Regions from separate parts of the Streptomyces sp. CA2R106 genome, predicted to be linked through region 2. Evidence: riboswitches for the same ligand, from Rfam matches in the RefSeq annotation. Region 2 holds a riboswitch; each other region holds the start of a gene.
What was found. Region 2 has a riboswitch for cobalamin ahead of WA788_RS08120 (cobalamin biosynthesis protein). Riboswitches for the same ligand answer to the same signal wherever they lie in the genome.
Positions count from the first base shown of each region.

Region 1: it holds a riboswitch for cobalamin, as region 2 does, so the genes downstream of both, WA788_RS07155 (ABC transporter substrate-binding protein) here and WA788_RS08120 (cobalamin biosynthesis protein) in region 2, are expected to answer to the same signal.
Region 3: it holds a riboswitch for cobalamin, as region 2 does, so the genes downstream of both, cobN (cobaltochelatase subunit CobN) here and WA788_RS08120 (cobalamin biosynthesis protein) in region 2, are expected to answer to the same signal.

Region 1 covers NZ_JBAGKC010000003.1:345,563-351,639, reverse strand. The annotation lists gene WA788_RS07165 (ABC transporter ATP-binding protein) at 1-455, opposite strand, end outside; gene WA788_RS07160 (FecCD family ABC transporter permease) at 616-1,722, opposite strand; gene WA788_RS07155 (ABC transporter substrate-binding protein) at 1,719-2,792, opposite strand; cobalamin riboswitch at 2,812-3,017, opposite strand; gene WA788_RS07150 (TetR/AcrR family transcriptional regulator) at 3,160-3,888, opposite strand; gene WA788_RS07145 (LLM class flavin-dependent oxidoreductase) at 3,944-5,056, shown strand; gene WA788_RS07140 (sulfurtransferase) at 5,053-6,066, shown strand; gene WA788_RS07135 (LLM class flavin-dependent oxidoreductase) at 6,063-6,077, shown strand, end outside.
Region 2 covers NZ_JBAGKC010000004.1:48,342-54,418, reverse strand. The annotation lists gene WA788_RS08130 (putative cobaltochelatase) at 1-649, opposite strand, end outside; gene WA788_RS08125 (cobyric acid synthase) at 741-2,234, opposite strand; gene WA788_RS08120 (cobalamin biosynthesis protein) at 2,243-3,199, opposite strand; cobalamin riboswitch at 3,311-3,442, opposite strand; gene WA788_RS08115 (SDR family oxidoreductase) at 3,552-4,475, opposite strand; gene WA788_RS08110 (SDR family oxidoreductase) at 4,491-5,237, opposite strand; gene WA788_RS08105 (hypothetical protein) at 5,434-5,646, opposite strand; gene WA788_RS08100 (inorganic phosphate transporter) at 5,658-6,077, opposite strand, start outside.
Region 3 covers NZ_JBAGKC010000002.1:60,939-67,015, forward strand. The annotation lists gene cobN (cobaltochelatase subunit CobN) at 1-2,841, opposite strand, end outside; cobalamin riboswitch at 3,026-3,148, opposite strand; gene WA788_RS03375 (precorrin-3B synthase) at 3,233-4,753, shown strand; gene WA788_RS03380 (precorrin-8X methylmutase) at 4,750-5,430, shown strand; gene WA788_RS03385 (precorrin-2 C(20)-methyltransferase) at 5,427-6,077, shown strand, end outside.

The DNA.
Region 1 (6,077 bases), on a different contig from region 2:
CCGGACAGCGACGACCAGCTCCGGTCGAGCAGGGCGCCGGCATCGGCGGCGGCCACCGCCCCGGCCAGTACGGCCTGCTCCCGCGCCGCCGCGGCCGAGCCCGGCGGCACCGGCCACCGGCCGCGGTGCGGGGTCCGGCCCAGCTCGATCACCTGTTGGGCCGTCAGGGGCAGGCCGGTGTCCGCCTGCTGCTCCATGAACGCCACCCGCCGCGCCCTGCGCCGGGCCGGCAGCGCGTACAGGTCCTGCCCGTCCAGCTCGACCCGCCCCCGGCCGGGCCGCCCCAGCCCGGCCAGGACCCGCAGCAGCGTGGTCTTCCCGGCGCCGTTCGGCCCGAGCAGGCCGGTCAGCCGGCCGGGGGCGAAGTCGAGCGCGACGTCCTCCAGCAGCACGGCGTCCCCGACCCGCACCCCGACCCCGGCGCACCCCAGCACCACCGGCTCCCGGGCGCTCACGCCCGGCCCCGCACGGCGGGTCCGGCGAGGTGGTGGCGCGGGGCGAACGGCGGCCGCCCTCCGCCCGTGGCGGATACCTGCCCGGGGTGGGGCTGTTGCCTGGCGGTCATGTGCGGGCTCGCGTGGTGGTTCGGGTGGGGGAGGGGGCGCCGGGCCGCGGTCATGGGTGGGCTCCCGCGGGGGCCGCGGTGCGGGTGCGGCGGCGGAGGAGGGCGGCGAAGAAGGGGGCGCCCAGCCCCGCGGTGATCACGCCGACCGGGATCTCCTGGTCGGGCAGGACGGACCGGGCGAGCAGGTCGCTGCCGACCAGGAGGGCCGCGCCGAGCAGCGCGGAGGCCGGCAGCAGGACCGCGTGCCCCGGGCCGCACAGCAGGCGGACGACGTGCGGGACCACGAGGCCGACGAAGCCGATGACGCCGGTCTCGGCCACCAGGCAGGCCGTCACCAGGGCGCAGGTGCCGACCAGGAGCCACCGCAGCCGTTCCACCGGAACGCCGAAGGAGCGTGCCGCGGTCTCGCCGAAAGCGAAGGCGTCCAGGTCCCGGGCCGCGGCGAGCGCCACCGCCGTCCCGGCGACAGCGACCGCCGCGAGGAACAGCGCCGTGTGCCACCGCACCCCGGCCACCGAGCCGAGCGTCCACTCCATGACACCGCGGGCGGCGTCCCGGTCGCCCAGGACGAGCACCACGAACGAGGTGAACGCCGCGCACATCTGCCCCACCGCGACCCCGGCGAGGACCGTGCGGGTCCCGGACAGCGACCAGGACCCCGCACCGGCCAGCGCCATGACGAGCGCCGCCGCGAGCAGCGCCCCTGCGAACGCGGCGACCGGCAGCGCACCGGCGGACGCCGCGCCGGACGCGCCGACGCCGAGCACCAGTACGGTGACCGCGCCGACGGCGGCGCCGTCGGAGATGCCCAGCAGGTAGGGGTCGGCGAGGTCGTTGCCGGTGAGCGTCTGGAGCACCGCGCCGCACACCGCGAGCCCGGCGCCGGTGGCCGCCGCACCCACCACCCGCGGCAGCCGCAGCTGCCAGACGATCTGGTCGTCCAGCAGCGTCACATGGTGGTCGCCCAGGCCCAGCCGCCGCAGCAGGACGTCGGCCACCACTCGCGGCGGCTCGTGCACCGACCCGATCGCGAGGCCGAGCAGGCACACCGCCAGCAGCGCCACCGCGGCCGCGGCCAGCACCGCCGCCGCGCGGGCCGCCGTACGGTCGCGGGCGCGGTCGGGCGTACGCGTACGCGTACGGTCCGCGGCCGTCACGACGCGGCGGGCAGTGCGGCCAGACCGGCCGAGACCCGGGACGCGCCGTCCGCCAGGAGCACGCCGGGCGTCGACTCCGAGAACGGCACGACGACGAACGCGCGCCGGCGCACCGCGGTGAGCCGGCTCAGCACGGGGTCGTGCTCCAGATAGGAGATCTTGGCCGCGGCACTGTCCCAGCTCGCGTCCGCGAGCACGATGGCGTCCGGGTCGGCGGCGGCCACCTGCTCCCAGCTCACGTTCTGCCAGCCGCCTTTCAGGGTGCCGAACACGTTGTGCGCGCCGACCGCGTCCAGGACGGCCTGCGGTCCGCCGTGGCCGGCCCCGACGTAGGGGGACTTGGTGCCGGAGTCGTACCAGAGCACGTCCAGGCCCTTGCCCGCGCCCTGGGCGGCCAGTGCGGCCAGCGCCGTCTTCTGCTGCCGCTCGATCGCGGCCCCCCGCTGCGGCACCCCGAAGACCGCGGCGATGTCGGCGAGTTCGCCCCACACCGCCTCGAACGACGCGGCGGGCACCTGCTTCGCGTCCGCGCAGCCGAAGGGCGACAGATAGGAGCCGATGTGCTCGGCGGCCAGCTCGGCGCGGGTGCCGGCGACCTTGCCGGTGAAGGCGCTGGTGTAGGAGGCGTAGAGGAAGTCGGGGCGCGCGGCGAGGAGCTTCTCCTTGGACGGGTACTCCTTGCTGAGCACCGGCACGGAGTCGTAGGCGGCCTTCCACTTCGCCGGGATCGTGTCGTCGAGGTAGGCGGTGCCGGCCATCCGCGACTGGAGGCCCAGCGCGAGGGCGACCTCGGTGGCGCCCTCGTTGAGGGTGACCAGCCGCTTCGGGGGCGCGGCGACGGTGGTGGCCACGCCGCAACTGCGCACGCTGACGGGGGCGGTGCTGTTGCGCGCGGTGGCGGAGGACGCCGGGCCGTTCGCGGCGGGCGCCCCCGTGCAGGCGGCCAGGCACCCGGTGGCCAGCAGGGCCGCGGCGGCGGCCGGCAGCCGTAGCGGGCGGGTGCGGGCCCGGGCGCCGGGGCGTATGAGACGGCTGATATGGCGGAACGGGCGCAGGGCGCTGCTCGGCACGTGTACTCCAAACCCTCGTGGAAGATGTCGCGCCGTGGCCGGTCTCCTGGCTTTCGCGTCGACGCTCCACGGCCGGCCTTCCCAGGCGTCCGTTGCCGGTCCGCCCAGTGGCCCCGACCGTCGTGGGGACGGTCGGCGCAGGGCCGCGGAACTCCGCGACTACAGTGGCGAGGGCCGCACCGGCTTCCGACCGGTTTCCCGTGCACCACGGCACGCGCACGCTACCAAACGCGCCGCCCCGCCCGGCCGGGCGGATCACAGGGCGCGGAGGGCCCGCACCGGCGCGGGGGCAGGGCCCGGTGCCAACGGCCGCGGCCCCGCCCGGAGTTGACGGGAAGGGCCGCGCGAGGGGAGTGCGGAGCGGGGGTCAGGACGGGCGGTCGGTGCCGTAGCCGTGCAGGAAGGCGTCGACGGCGCGGGTGACGCAGTCGCGGATCTCGGCCGCGCCCAGCGGCGGGCTGCCGTGCGGGCGGATGGTGATCTCCGAGGTCACCAGGGCGATGAAGTGCACGGTGGCGCGGGCGGGTTCGGGGATGCGCAGCAGCCCGGCGCCGGCGAGCTGCTCCAGCCGCCGGGCGACCTCCCGCTGGACGCGCTGCGGCCCGGCCTGCTGCCAGGCGTCGATCACGGCGGCGGGGAAGTGCTGCACCTCGGCCTTGATCTGCCGGATCATCGCGAAGTGCTCGGGGAACTGGGTGCGCTGGCCGACGAAGGCGCGGCCGAGCGCGAGCAGGTCGGCGCGCGGGTCGGTGCCGGTCACCTGCTTCTCGACGGTCGCGACGAACGCGTCCGCGACCTGCCCGGCGCTGTCGTGGACCACGTCGGAGAAGAGCTGGTCCTTGCCCTCGAAGTGGTTGTAGATGGTGCGCGTGGACACGCCGGCCTCGGCGGCGATCGCCTCGATGCTGGTGCGGCTGTAGCCCTCGCGGCCGAAGACGGTCCGGGCGCCCTGGGTGATGGCGTCGCGCTTGCCGGCCCGTCCGCCGGTACGGGCGGGGCCGGGGCGCTCCGGTGCCGCCTTGCGGGCGGGGGCCGTCGGTGGGGTACTCAGGGGAAGCCTCCGATACGGGTCGTCGTCCGTTGCCCAATTTACCATGCACGTTGTACTTTACTTTGAGGGCTTTCCGTCAACCCGCCAGAGGACCGTGCACATGGATATCGGGACCATCACTTTCGGCACCCTACTCAGCGACCCCTTCACCGGGCACCGCGTCTCCCAGGCCGAGCGCCTCGACGAGGTGGTCCGCAGCGCGGTGCTCGCCGAGCGGCTCGGCTTCTCCTGGTTCACCGTGGGGGAGCACCACTTCGGGGAGCGCGACGTCATATCGGCGCCCCCGGTGGTGCTCGCGGCGATAGCCGCCCGCACCTCCACCATCACCCTGGCCACCGGCACCACGCTGGTCGCCAACCGCGACCCGGTGCTGGTCGCCGAGGACTACGCGACGCTCGACCAGCTCTCCGGCGGGCGGCTCCAGCTCATCGCGGGCGCCTCCTTCTTCCCCGACCCCTACACCGTCTTCGCCCAGCCGCCGGAGAGCAAGGCCGACCGCAAGCGGGAGAACCTCGAACTCCTGCTGCGCCTGTGGTCCGAGGACGAGCCCGAGGTGACCTGGCAGGGCGCCTTCCGCCCGCCGCTGGACGCGGTGCGGGTGCAGCCGCGGCTGTACCAGGCGCGGCCGCCGGTGTGGGTCAGCGGCGGCTCCAAGCCGGACTCGGTGCACCTGGCGGTCGAGACCGGGCTGCCGATGGTCTTCGGCACCACCGCCCGCCCGCCGCAGACCCACGCCCCGATGTTCGCGCTCTACCGCGAGCTGTGGGCCAAGGCCGGCCGCCCGGCCGAGCAGGCGCGCACCGGCGCCGCCAGCCACGTCTTCGTCGCCGACACCACCGCGCAGGCCCGCGAGCAGTGGCGGGAGTACTACGCCAACTACTTCCGCGGCGCGAAGCTGCCGGTCGGCGCCCGACCGCTCGCCTTCGACTTCGACGACCTGGTGGGCCCCGGCTCGGCGATCTGCGGCAGCCCCGCCGAGGTGGTCGACAAGCTCGGCCGGCTCCACGACCTGTGGGGCCACGACCTGCACCTGCTGTCCGTCGACATCGGCGGCATCCCGCACGCCAAGGTCGCCCGCGCCATGGAGCTGGTGGCCTCCGACGTGATCCCGCAGGTCGCGGGCCTCGGCGCGGACCGCCCCACCGGCGGCACCGTCGCCGCACGCCCGGCCGCTCCGGCCCCCTCGGTCGCCCAGGTCGGGGGCGCCGTATGAGCACCCCGGACGGCATACCCGCGCACATACCCGCGCGCACCGCCCCGCAGATACCGCCGGTCGTCCCGACCGCCTGGGTACGGGAGCGTACGGCGGCCACCCCGGACACCGCCTCGGACGGCACCCCGGGCCCTGCCTCGGACGGCGCCCTCGTACTCGCCGACGTCCGCTGGTACCTCGACGGCCGCTCCGGCCGCGACGCCTACCTCGCCGGGCACCTCCCCGGCGCCGTATGGGTGGACGTCGACACCGACCTGGCCGCGCCCGGCACCGCGGCCGGCGGCCGCCACCCGCTGCCCGCGGCCGAGGAGTTCGCCGCGCGGCTCGGCCGGCTCGGCATCGCCGACGACAGCGTGGTGGTCGCCTACGACGACCAGGGCGGTGGGTTCGCCGCGCGCCTGGTGTGGCTGCTGCGGCGCACCGGCCGCCGGGCCGCCCTGCTCGACGGCGGCCTGGCCGCGTGGGACGGCACCCTGGAGACCGGACCGGTGACCCGGGCGCCGGTGACCCGCGAGGTGACGCCGTGGCCGGCCCACCTGCTGCGCGACGCCGACGAGGCGGCCGCGGCCGGCCGCACGCCGACCGCCCTGCTCCTGGACTCCCGCGCCGCCGCCCGCTACTCGGGCGCCGACGCCCACGCCGGGGAGACCCGCACCGGGCACCTGCCCGGCGCGCTGAGCGCCCCCTGGCAGGACAACCTCACCGCCGGCGGCCTCTTCCGCCCGCCCGCCGAACTGCGCGCCCGGTTCGCCGCACTCGGCCTGACCGCGGCCGAGGAGGTGGTGTTCCACTGCGGCTCGGGCGTCACCGCCTGCCACAACCTGCTCGCCGTGGAACTGGCCGGGCTGCCGGACGCCGCGCTCTTCGTCGGCTCCTGGTCGGCGTGGTCGGCCGACCCGGACCGCCCGGTGGTGCAAGGCACCCGGCCGTTCGCGGCCGACGGAACCGGAGCGCCCGCGACCGGAGCGCCCGTGACCGGAGCGCCCGCGACCGGGGAGGCCGCGCGATGAGCCCCGTCGAA
Region 2 (6,077 bases):
GGCGCACCACCTCCACCCGCTCGTCGGTCTCGCGCGAGGCGGTGACCTCCACGGTCAGCCCGAACCGGTCGAGCAACTGCGGCCGCAGCTCGCCCTCTTCGGGGTTCATCGTGCCCACCAGCAGGAAACGCGCCGCGTGCCGTACCGACACGCCCTCGCGCTCCACGTAGCTCGCCCCCGTCGCGGCGGCGTCCAGCAGCACATCCACCAGGTGGTCGTTGAGGAGGTTGACCTCGTCGACGTAGAGCACACCCCGGTGCGCCTCGGCCAGCAGCCCCGGCTCGAACGCCTTCACGCCCTCGGCCAGCGCCCGTTCGAAGTCCAGCGCGCCGACGAGCCGGTCCTCGGAGGCGCCCACCGGCAGCTCGACGAGCTTCGTGGCGCGCCGGGCGCCGGCCGGGTCCGGGTCGTGCGGCCCGTCCGGGCAGCCCGGGTCCGGCGCGGCCGGGTCGCAGCTGAACCGGCAGCCGGGCACCACCGCCACGTCCGGCAGCAGCGCGGCGACCGCGCGCACCGTCGTCGTCTTCGCCGTCCCCTTCTCCCCGCGCACCAGCACACCCCCCACCGCGGGCGAGACCGCGTTGAGCAGCAGGGCCAGCCGCAGGTCGTCCTGCCCGACGACAGCGGTGAACGGATAGGTGATGCTCATGCCAGGATCGCTCCTTCGAGCGGAAGTCGTGGGTTCAGGGCCATGCGCGGCGCCTGCGGCGGTGCCTGCTGCGCGCGGGGCGGCGGCGGTCTCACGGCGCCCCCGGCGGCAGGAACGGCAGGCCCTCCGGCGGGCCCTGCTCCACCAGCCGCAGCAGCGCCCCGGTGTCGGCGTGCTCCTCGACCAGGTCCGCCAGCCGCTCCAACTGCTCCTCCCGCAGCGCCTCGAAGCGGGTGCCCGGCGCGGGCACGAAGCGCCGCCCGGCCGCCGCGGCCACCTGCCGCAGGAACGCCCGCCGGAAGCCGTCGCTCTCCAGCGACCCGTGCCAGTGGGTGCCCCACACCGCGCCGACCCGGCAGCCGTCGAGGAACGGCTCGTCGCCGCCGCGCAGTTCGGCCACCCCGTGGTGGATCTCGTAGCCGCGCACCGGCTCGCCGTACTGCGTGCCCTCCGGGCGGGCGAGGGTCTTCTCCCGGGCGAAGCGGACCCGCACCGGCAGCAGGCCCAGCGCCCGGACCGTGCCCGCCTTCGACTCGACCTCGTCGTCGATGCGCTCGGCCAGCAACTGGAAGCCGCCGCAGATGCCCAGCACCGGGCGGCCCTGCGCCGCACGCTGCCGTACCGCGTCGGCCAGGCCGCGCGCGTGCAGCCACTCCAGCGCGCGGACGGTGCCGCGGGTGCCGGGCAGCACCACCAGGTCGGCGTCGGCCAGTTCGTCCGGGCGGTCCACGAACCGCACCACCACACCGGGTTCGGCGGCCAGCGCGTCGAGGTCGGTGAAGTTCGACATCAGCGGCACCGCGGCCACCGCGACCCGCAGCACCTCCTCGCCGTGGGGCGCCTCGACCGCGGACTCGCGCACCGCGCCGCGCAGCGACACCCGCAGCCCGTCCTCCTCGTCGATGCCCAGGCCGTGCGCGAAGGGCAGCACCCCGAGGGTGGGGCGGCCGGTGAGGCCGCGCAGCATGTCCAGGCCCGGCCGGAGCAGCGAGACGTCACCGCGGAACTTGTTCACCAGGTAGCCCGCGACGAGCCGCTGGTCCTCCTTCGCGAGCAGCGCCGTCGTGCCGTAGAAGGACGCGAAGACGCCGCCGCGGTCGATGTCGCCCACCACGACCACCGGCAGCCGCGCGCTCCTGGCCACCGCCATGTTGACGATGTCGGTACGGCGCAGGTTGATCTCCGCGGGGCTGCCCGCGCCCTCGCAGACCACCGCGTCGTGCGTACGGCCCAGCTCCTGGAGGCAGTCCACCACGGTGCCGAGCAACTCCGCCTGCTTGCCGCCGTGGTAGCCGCGCGCGCTCAGCTCGCCGACCGGCCTGCCCAGCACCACCACCTGGCTGCGCTGCTCGCCGCCCGGCTTGAGCAGCACCGGGTTCATCAGCGCCGACGGCTCCACCCCGGCCGCCTGCGCCTGCATCGCCTGCGCCCGGCCGATCTCGGCGCCCTCCCGGGTCACGTACGAGTTGAGCGACATGTTCTGGCCCTTGAACGGCGCCACCCGCAGGCCCTGCCGGGTCAGCCACCGGCAGATCCCCGCGGTCACCACGCTCTTGCCGGTGTCCGAACCGGTCCCGGCGACCATCAGCCCCTTCACCGCGCACCCCTCCTGCCGGTCCGGCCGCGGGCCGCCGACAGCAGCACCGACGCGCCCAGCGCGAGCGCGCCGACCCGGCGGGACAGCCGCACCGCGCGCCCGATGTCGGCCGGCCGCGGCGGCCGGAACCCCGCGCCCAGCACCGGCCGGTGCTCGACCCGCCCCCCGTACGCCAGGGTGCCGCCCAGCCGCACCCGCAGCGCCCCCGCGAACGCGGCCTCGACCGGCCCGGCGTTGGGCGAGGGGTGCCGCGGCCCGTCCCGGCGCGCGGTGGCCAGCGCGCTGCGCGGATACGGCCCGGCCAGCGCGGCGAGCAGGGCGGTCAGCCGCGCGCCGGGGTAGCCGGCCGCGTCGTCCAGCCGGGCGGCCGCCCACCCGAAGCGCAGGTGCCGCGGGGAGCGGTGGCCGACCATCGCGTCCAGCGTGTTGGCGGCACGGAAGCCGACCAGCCCGGGCACCCCCGCGAGCCCGCCCCACACCAGGGCGCCGACCACCGCGTCCGAGGTGTTCTCCGCGACCGACTCCACCACCGCCCGCGCCAGCGCGTCGGCGTCCAGCGCGGCCGGGTCCCGCCCGCACAGGTGCGGCAGCCGGTCCCGGGCGGCGGCCAGGTCGCCCGCCTGAAGCGCCGCGCCGATCGTGCGGGCCTCCCGGGCGAGCGAAGTGCCGCCCAGCACCGACCAGGTGGCCGCCGCGGCCAGCGCCGCGCCCAGCAGCGGGCGGCGCCGGGCCGCCCGATCGGCGACGGCGGCCGCGGCCACCGCGCCGCCCACGCACAGCGCCGCGTACGCGCTGCCGGCGCCCCGGTCGTCGCGCCACATGCGCTGTTCCAGGGCGCCGGCGGCCCGCCCGAACCCGGCCACCGGGTGGCCGCGGCGCGGGTCGCCGATCAGGAGGTCGCCGAGGAAGCCGAGTGCGGCGCCGTACGCGTAGGCACGGTGGCGGCCGCTCATGCCGCGGATATCCGGGTACCGGCGGCCGCCAGGGCGGGTGCCGCCTGCGTGCAGGGCATGGCGAAGTCCTCACTCAGGGTCCGCGCCCTGGCTCGACGTGACCGGCGGTGAGAGTCTCCTGGCTCCCGGATCAACGCACTCCCGGGCCTTCCCGCCGGCGTGCGCCGGCCGTGGCCTCCAGCTTCGGGAGTGCACTCCCCGGTGACAGTGGCGGGACCGCGTCGGATTCGCACCGACTTCCTCTCCTGCCGCCGCATTGCTCCCGGCAGTTCACCACGCCCGGAGAAACCCCGTCAACCGGGCCTGCCTGCGGCTTTGCGGCCCCGCGCCGACGGGTGGGCGCGCGGCCGGCTCAGAGGGAGGCGTGCTCGGGAAGCAGCTCCTGGATGCCGATGCGGTGGTAGAACTCCGCGCGGATGCGGTCGCTGACCGCGGACACGACCTCGCTGCCGTCGCGGCTGGGGTCGATGTGGGTGCGGAACGGCCGCTCGCCCTGCGGCAGTCCGACCACCCGGACGATCTCGTCCGCGACCTCGTCCACGGTCCGCCCCGCGGGGAAGAGGTCGGTGAGCGCCTGCGCCATGGAGTCGCGCACCGCGCCGTACGCCTCGTCGTACGCGGTGTCCCGTACGGTGTCGGCCGGCCGGGCCGCGTGGGCGAAGTGGTTGGTGCCCGACGGGTAGGCTCCCGGCACCACGATGACGGTGTCGATGCCGAACCGGACCAGCTCGGCGGCGTAGCTCTCGGCCAGTGCGTCCATGCCCGCCTTCGCCGCGAAGTACGGGGCGAGGAACGGCGGGTGGCCGCCGCGGGTGGAGGACGACCCCACCCACACCAGCAGCCCCTCGCCCTGGCGGCGCAGGTGCGGCAGCGCGGCGCGGTTGACGCGCTGGGTGGACAGGACGTTGGCGTCGTAGAGCGCGGCGAGCTGTTCGGGGGTGAACGCCTCGGCCGGGCCCAGCGCCATGTGGCCGGCGTTGTGGACGACCACGTCCAGCCGGCCCTGCTCGGCGGTGACCTGCTCGATCGCCGCGTCGACGGACGCCTGGTCCTGCACGTCCATCTCGATGCCGCGCACGTCCACGCCCTCCGCCTCTGCGTACGCGGCGAGTTCGGCCACGCGGGGGGCGTTGCGGTCGGCGGTGGCGCGCATGCCCGCGTAGACGGTGTGCCCGGCCCCGGCCAGGAAGCGGGCGGCGAGGTTGCCGATGCCGCTGGAGGCGCCGGTGACGACGATGACCTTCGGACCGGTGCGGTGTGTCGTGGCTGGTGTCATGGCTGTTCCTGCCTCCTAGATGATTCCGCCGTTGGCGCGGACGGTCTGGCCGTTGATCCAGTGGCCGGCGGGGCCGGCCAGGAAGGCGGCCACCTCGGCGATGTCCTCGGGGGTGCCCAGGCGCTCCAGCGGGGGCTGGGCCGCGAGGCGGTCGACGGTCTCCTGGTCCTTGCCGGCCATGAACAGCGGTGTGGCGGTGGGCCCGGGGGCGATCGCGTTGACGGTGATGTCCCGGCCGCGCAGCTCGCGGGCGAGGATCAGGGTCAGCGCCTCGACGGCGCCCTTGCTGGCGGTGTAGGCCCCGTAGCCGGGGAACTGGAGCCCCACGACGGAGGTCGAGAGGTTCACGATGGCCCCGCCCGCGCGCAGCCGGCGGGCGGCCTGCTGGTCGACCACGAAGCTGCCGCGGATGTTGGTGCGGTGCACCGCGTCCAGCTCCGCGAGGTCCAGGTCGACGATCGGCTTCAGCCGCATCACGCCGGCGGTGTGCACGACGGCGTCCAGCCCGCCGAAGGCGGCCTCCACGGTGTCGAAGGCGGCGGCCATGGCGTGCTCGTCGGCGACGTCGCCGCCGACGGTGACGGCCCGGCCCCCGGCGCCCGTGATCTCCTCGGCGAGCGCCTCGGCGGCGGCCTTGTTGCCGGCGTAGTGGATGCCCAGGGCGTACCCGTCGCGGGCGAGCCGCCGGACGACGGCCCGGCCGATGCCACCGGACCCACCGGTGACCAGGGCGACGCGGACAGGGGTGGCGCTGGTGGACATGGCGTCCTCCTTGTTTTCGTCGATACGATCTGACGAGATCAACGATAACACAGATGGGGATCGATGATTCGGTCAGAGTGTTATCGGCGAAAACAGGAGAGGGGCCCGCGGGCGCCGGCATGCGAACAGCCCGCCGCCGGGACCCAGGTGGCGGGTCCCGGCGGCGGGCCGGGGTGACGGCGGAGGGAGGGTGCGCTCAGCCGGCTATGAGGTGGATGCCGTAGGCGACGGCGGCGGCGCAGGCCGCGAAGCACAGGTAGGCGCCGGTGCGCGTCAGGAGCGCGGTGCCCTGGGCGGACGAGGGGCGGGAGAGCCCGACGATGCCGAGCGTGAAGACCCCGACGAGGCCGACGGTGGACAGCAGTGTGACCGCGAGGACCGTGCCGAGCGCGTGCCAGTCGATGCTCATGGCGTGCCCTTTCAGACCGTGGTGGGAGCGGAGGCGGGAGGCGGGACGGGGGAGGCCGCCGGAACGGCGGGCCCGGGGGCGGGTTGCGGCTCGGCCGCGGGCTCGGAGGCGCTGTCGACCACGGTGACCGGGACGAGACGGACGGCGGGGGTGGTGGGGGCGAGGTGGACGGCCGGTGCGGCCGGGACCGGGACCGTGGCCGGGACGGGGGCCTCGGCGGCCGCGGCGTCGTTGACGTTCGCGTGCGTGACCGGCTTGCGGCGGGCCGCCGTACGGACCACCGCGCACACCGCGAGGCCGATCACGCCGACCGTGGTGACCCCCCAGGTCCCGCGGTCGGCGAGGTAGGCCGCGGCGCCGGCGACCAGCCCGGCCGCGGGAAGGGTGAGCGCCCACGCGGCGACCATGCGCCCGGCGGTGCCCCAGTGAAC
Region 3 (6,077 bases), on a different contig from region 2:
GGCGGCCAGCCGCACCGCGTCGTCGAGCAGGGCGACGGTGTGCGGGAACGCGTCGCGGAAGAAGCCGGAGATGCGCAGGGTGACGTCGATCCGGGGGCGGCCCAGCTCGTCCAGCGGCACCGGCTCCAGGCCGGTGACGCGGCGGGAGGCGTCGTCCCAGACCGGGCGGATGCCGAGCAGGGCCAGCGCCTCGGCGATGTCGTCGCCCGCGGTGCGCATCGCGGAGGTGCCCCACAGCGACAGGCCCACCGACGCCGGCCAGTCGCCGTTGTCGGTGCGGTAGCGGGTCAGCAGCGACTCGGCGAGCGCCTGCCCGGTCTCCCAGGCGAGCCGGGAAGGCACCGCCTTGGGGTCGACGGAGTAGAAGTTGCGGCCGGTGGGCAGCACGTTGACCAGGCCGCGCAGCGGCGAGCCGGACGGCCCGGCGGGCACGAAGCCGCCGGCCAGCGCGTGCACGGTGCGGTCGATCTCGTCGGTGGTCGCGGTGAGCCGGGGGACCACCTCGCGGGCGGCGAACTCCAGGACGGCGGCGACCTGTTCGCCGCTGCCGGCGGTGACGGCGGGCACGGCGGCCGGGTCCCAGCCGGCGTCCTCCATCGCCTGGACCAGGGCGCGGGCGCGCTCCTCGACGGCGTCGGCGGCGGTGCGGGTGGCGGCGGACTCGTCCAGGCCCAGCGCCTCGCGCAGCCCGGGCAGGGCCGCGGTGCCGCCCCAGATCTGCCGGGCGCGCAGGATCGCCAGCACCAGGTTGACCCGGTCGGTACCGGCCGGGGCCTGGCCGAGGACGTGCAGGCCGTCGCGGATCTGGGCGTCCTTGATCTCGCAGAGCCAGCCGTCGACGTGCAGCAGGAAGTCGTCGAAGCCCTCGTCGTCGGGGCGGTCGGCCAGGCCCAGGTCGTGGTCGAGGCGGGCGGCCTGGATGAGGGTCCAGATCTGGGCGCGGATCGCCGGGAGCTTCGCCGGGTCCATGGCCGCGATCTGGGCGTGCTCGTCCATCAGCTGCTCGAGGCGGGCGATGTCGCCGTAGGAGTCGGCGCGGGCCATCGGCGGCACGAGGTGGTCGACGAGGGTGGCGTGGGCGCGGCGCTTGGCCTGGGTGCCCTCGCCCGGGTCGTTGACCAGGAACGGGTAGACCAGCGGCAGGTCGCCCAGGACCGCGTCCGGGCCGCAGGCCGCCGACAGGCCGGCGTTCTTGCCGGGCAGCCACTCCAGGTTGCCGTGCTTGCCGAGGTGGATCATCGCGTCGGCGCCGAAGCCGCCGTCCGCGGCGGGGGCGGCGATCCAGTGGTACGCGGCCAGGTAGTGGTGCGAGGGCGGCAGGTCGGGGTCGTGGTAGATCGCGATCGGGTTCTCGCCGAAGCCGCGCGGCGGCTGGATGAGGACCAGCAGGTTCCCGTGGCGGAGGGCGGCGAGCACGATGTCGCCCTCGGGGTTGCGGCTGCGGTCGACGAACAGCTCGCCGGGCGGCGGGCCCCAGTGCTCCTCGACCGCGTCGCGCAGTTCCCGCGGCAGGGTGGCGTACCAGCGGCGGTAGTCGGCGGCGGGGACCCGGACGGGGTTGCGGGCCAACTGCTCCTCGGTGAGCCAGTCCTGGTCGTGGCCGCCGGCGTCGATGAGGGCGCGGATGAGGGCGTCGCCGGGGTGGAGGGGGGAGCCGTCGGAAGGGGTGACGTCGGAGGGACCGCCGTCGGACGGCGCGTCGAGGCCGGGGACGGGGTCGGGCCCGAAGTCGTAGCCCTCCTCGCGCAGGCGGCGCAGCAGGGCCATCGCGCTGGCGGGGGTGTCGAGGCCGACCGCGTTGCCGATGCGGGAGTGCTTGGTGGGGTAGGCGGACAGCACCAGGGCCAGGCGCTTGTCGGCGGCGGGTATGTGCCGCAGCCGGGCGTGCCGTACGGCGATGCCGGCCACGCGGGCGGCGCGCTCGGGGTCGGCGACGTAGGCGGGCAGGCCGTCGGCGTCGACCTCCTTGAACGAGAACGGGACGGTGATCAGCCGCCCGTCGAACTCGGGCACCGCGATCTGGGTGGCCGCGTCGAGCGGGGAGACGCCCTCGTCGTTCGCCAGCCACGCGGCGCGCGAGCCGGTCAGGCACAGCGCCTGGAGCACGGGGACGTCCAGGCCGGTGAGCGCGCCCGCGTCCCACGCGTCGTCGTCGCCGCCCGCGGACGCGTCGGCGGGGCGGGTGCCGCCGGCGGCGAGCACGGTGGTGACGATCGCGTCGGCGGCGGACAGTTCTGCGACGAGTCCGGGCTCGGGGGTGCGCAGGGAGGCGACGAAGTACGGCAGCGCCCGGGCCCCGGCCGCCTCGATCGCGTCGCACAGGGCGCCGACGAACGCGGTGTTCCCACTCATGTGGTGGGCGCGGTAGTAGAGCACGGCGACGGCGGGGGCGTCCGCGGGCGCCGCGGCGGCCGTCCGCTCCAGCGGGCCCCAGGAGGGCGCGGGCGCGGGCGGTTCGAAGCCGTGGCCGGTGAGCAGCACCGTGTCGGACAGGAAGCGGGCGAGCTGCTCCAGGTTGGCCGGGCCGCCGTGCGCCAGGTACGCATGCGCCTCGGCCGCGAGGCCCACCGGCACCGTGGACGCCGCCATCAGCTGGGCGTCCGGCGCCTGTTCGCCGCTCAGCACCACCACCGGCAGGGTCGTCGCCAGCAGCGCGTCCAGCCCCTCCTGCCACGCCCGCAGTCCGCCCAGCAGGCGTACGACGACCAGGCCGACGCCCTCCAGCAGCTCCGGCAGCAGCGCCACGTCCACCCGCGTCGGGTTCGCGAACCGGTACGCCACCGGTCCCCCGGCCGCCCGAGCGCTGAGCAGGTCCGTGTCCGACGTGCTCAGCAGCAGCACCCGTTCGGGATGCGGCCCGCCGAGCCCCTGCTCACCGGCGGGCGAAGGCGCTTCGGCCGGGGGCAGTTCCTCGCCACCCCGCACCGGGGCGGTGGTGCTGGAGTCGGCGGAACGGGGCAACTCGGATGATCCGGTCACAACGAAAACCCTTCCTCGGGGTGTCCGCGCCCCGGGTGGTGTCGGACGGCGGGAGTTCCTGGCTCGCTCGACCGCCGGAGGCACCGGTGGCCAAGTTCACAGTGGCGGGACCGCGCCGGATTCGCACCGGGCTTCCTCCCCTGTCGCCGTCTGCGGCAATGGCGAACCGGAAGGTCCGCACCGGGAGCATAGTAAGCGCCGTACGCATTCGGCAGATGACCCGATTTGTGGCACGGTCGGTATGCTCGCCGCCATGTCCACCGCCCCCGACCAGCCCGTCCAGCCGCCGCGGCCGACCGCCGACGCATGCCCGGCGGACGTCAACGCGGCGGTAGGGGAAGCCGCCCGGGCCCCGCGCGGCCGGGCGGACGCCTGCCCGGGGGCCCTTCGGCTGCACACCGCCGACGACGGCGCGCTGGCCAGGGTCCGCGTCCCGGGCGGTGCGCTCGGCGCGGCGCAGGCCGAACGGCTGGGCGAGGCGGCCCGGCGGTTCGGCGACGGTGATGTCCATCTCACTTCGCGCGGCAACGTCCAACTGCGCGGCCTGGCCGCGGGCTGCGGGGCGGAGCTGGCCCAACTGCTGGGCGCGGCCGGGCTGCTGCCGTCTGCGGCGCACGAGCGGGTACGGAACGTCGTGGCGTCGCCGCTGTCGGGCCTGGACGGGCAGGGGCACCTGGACGTCGGGGGCTGGCTGCGGGAGCTGGACGGGCTGCTGTGCGGGAGCGCGGCGGCCGCGGCGCTGTCCGGGCGGTTCCTCTTCGCGCTGGACGACGGGCGCGGCGACGTCGCGGCCCTGGGACCCGACGTGACGCTGCGCGCGGCGCCGGACGGGACGGCGCTGCTGCGGGTCGGCCGCAACCCGGCCCTCCGCCTTCCCGCCGCCGACGCGCCCCGGGCCGCACTGCTCGCCGCGGAGGGCTTCCTCGCCGCGGCCACGCCCGACGGCGGCGGCGAGCCCACCGCGTGGCGGGTGGCCGACCTGCCCGACCGCGGCGCGGCCCTCACCGCGGACCTCGCCGGCCGTCTCACCGCACCGCCCGCCACCACCGCGGCCCCGCCCGCCGCCTCCCCCGCCGGCACCCGGGGGGAAGCCGCACACACAGCACCCACAGTGCCCCCCGCAATCGGCCCCATCCCGCACCCGGCCGCCCCCGGCGGCCCCCTCGCCCTCTCCGTCCTCGCCCCCCTCGGCCGCCTCACCCCCGACCAGTGGCGCGCCCTGTGCGCGCTCGCCGCCCGCACCCCGGCCGCGCAGCTGCGGCTCACCCCGTGGCGCGGCGCCGTCGTCCCCGGGGTGCCCGCCGACCGGGCCCGGGCGGAGCTGGCCGCGCTCGCGGCGGCCGGACTGGTGACGGACCCGGGCTCCCCGTGGGTGGGCGTGAGCGCGTGTGCCGGGCGGCCCGGCTGCGCGAAGTCGCTCGCCGACGTCCGCGCGGACGCGGCGGCCCTCGTCCACCCGGCACCCGGGGACGCCGAGCCCTCCCGCCCCACCCCCGGGAGCGGGGAACCCGGGGACACACAGCCCGAGGGCACACAACCCGGGAGCGGGGAACCCGGGGGCACCACCCCCCGCCCCCTCCCCGTCCACTGGTCCGGCTGCTCCCGCGCCTGCGGCCGCCCCCGCACCCCCGACCGCGTCGAAGTCGTCGCCACCTCGAACGGCTACCGTGTGGACCTCTTCCGTACCGGGGCCCCGCTGCGAAGCGCCCACCCCCGGCCCGCCGACCTCGCCGCCACCGTGGCGGCCGCGCGCCGCGGCGCGCCGACCGAATGAGCGAGACCACCGTGCCCCCTGTGCCCCCGGTCCCCCCGGGCTCCGCGTACCCCTACGCGTACGAGAAGGACGGTGCGGCCATCTACCGCCGCTCCTTCGCCACGATCCGCGCCGAGGCGGACCTCGGCGGGCTGCCCGCGGACGTCGCCCAGGTCGCGGTGCGGATGATCCACGCCTGCGGCATGGTCGACCTGGTCGCCGACCTGGCGTACTCGCCCGGCGTGGTCGCGCGGGCCCGCGCGGCGCTGCGGGCCGGGGCGCCGATCCTGTGCGACGCCGCGATGGTCGCCAGCGGGGTGACCCGCAAGCGGCTGCCCGCGGACAACGAGGTGATCTGCACGCTGGGCGACCCGTCGGTGCCCGCGCTCGCCGCGGAACTCGGCACCACCCGCACCGCGGCGGCCCTGGATTTGTGGCGGGACCGGCTGGAGGGCGCGGTCGTGGCGGTCGGCAACGCGCCCACCGCGCTGTTCCGGCTGCTCGAACTCGTCGCCGCGGGCGGCCCGCGGCCGGCCGCGGTCATCGGCGTCCCGGTCGGCTTCGTCGGCGCGGCCGAGTCGAAGCAGGCCCTGGCCGCCGACCCGTCGGCCCTCGAGTACCTGGTGGTGCACGGCAGGCGCGGCGGCAGCGCCATCGCGGCCGCCGCGCTCAACGCGATCGCGAGCGAGGAAGAATGAGCAGCCGTCCGTCAGCGGCCCACGAGACGGCCGCATCCGACAGCGTGGGGCGGCTCTACGGGGTCGGCCTGGGCCCCGGCGACCCGAAGCTGCTGACCGTACGCGCCGTGGAGGTGATCTCGGCGGCCGACGTGGTGGCGTACCACAGCGCGCGGCACGGCCGGTCGATCGCCCGCGGGATCGCGGCGGGGTACCTGCGCGCGGGCCAGATCGAGGAGCAGCTCGTCTACCCGGTCACCACCGAGACCACCGACCACCCCGGCGGCTACCAGGGCGCGATGGAGGAGTTCTACGAGCAGGCCGCGGCGCGGCTGGCGGCGCACCTGGACGCGGGGCGCAGCGTGGCCGTGCTGGCGGAGGGCGACCCGCTCTTCTACGGGTCGTACATGCACATGCACAAGCGGCTGGCCGACCGGTACCCGACGGAGGTGGTGCCCGGGGTGACGTCGATGGCGGGCGCGGCCGCGCGGCTGGGGGCGCCGCTGGTGGAGGGCGAGGAGTCGCTGACGGTGCTGCCCGGCACGCTGCCGGAGGAGGAGCTGGCCGCGCGGCTGGCGGCGGCGGACACCGCGGTGGTGCTGAAGCTGGGCCGGACGTTCCCGGCGGTGCGGCGGGCGCTGGAGCGCTCGGGGCGGCTGGCGGACGCG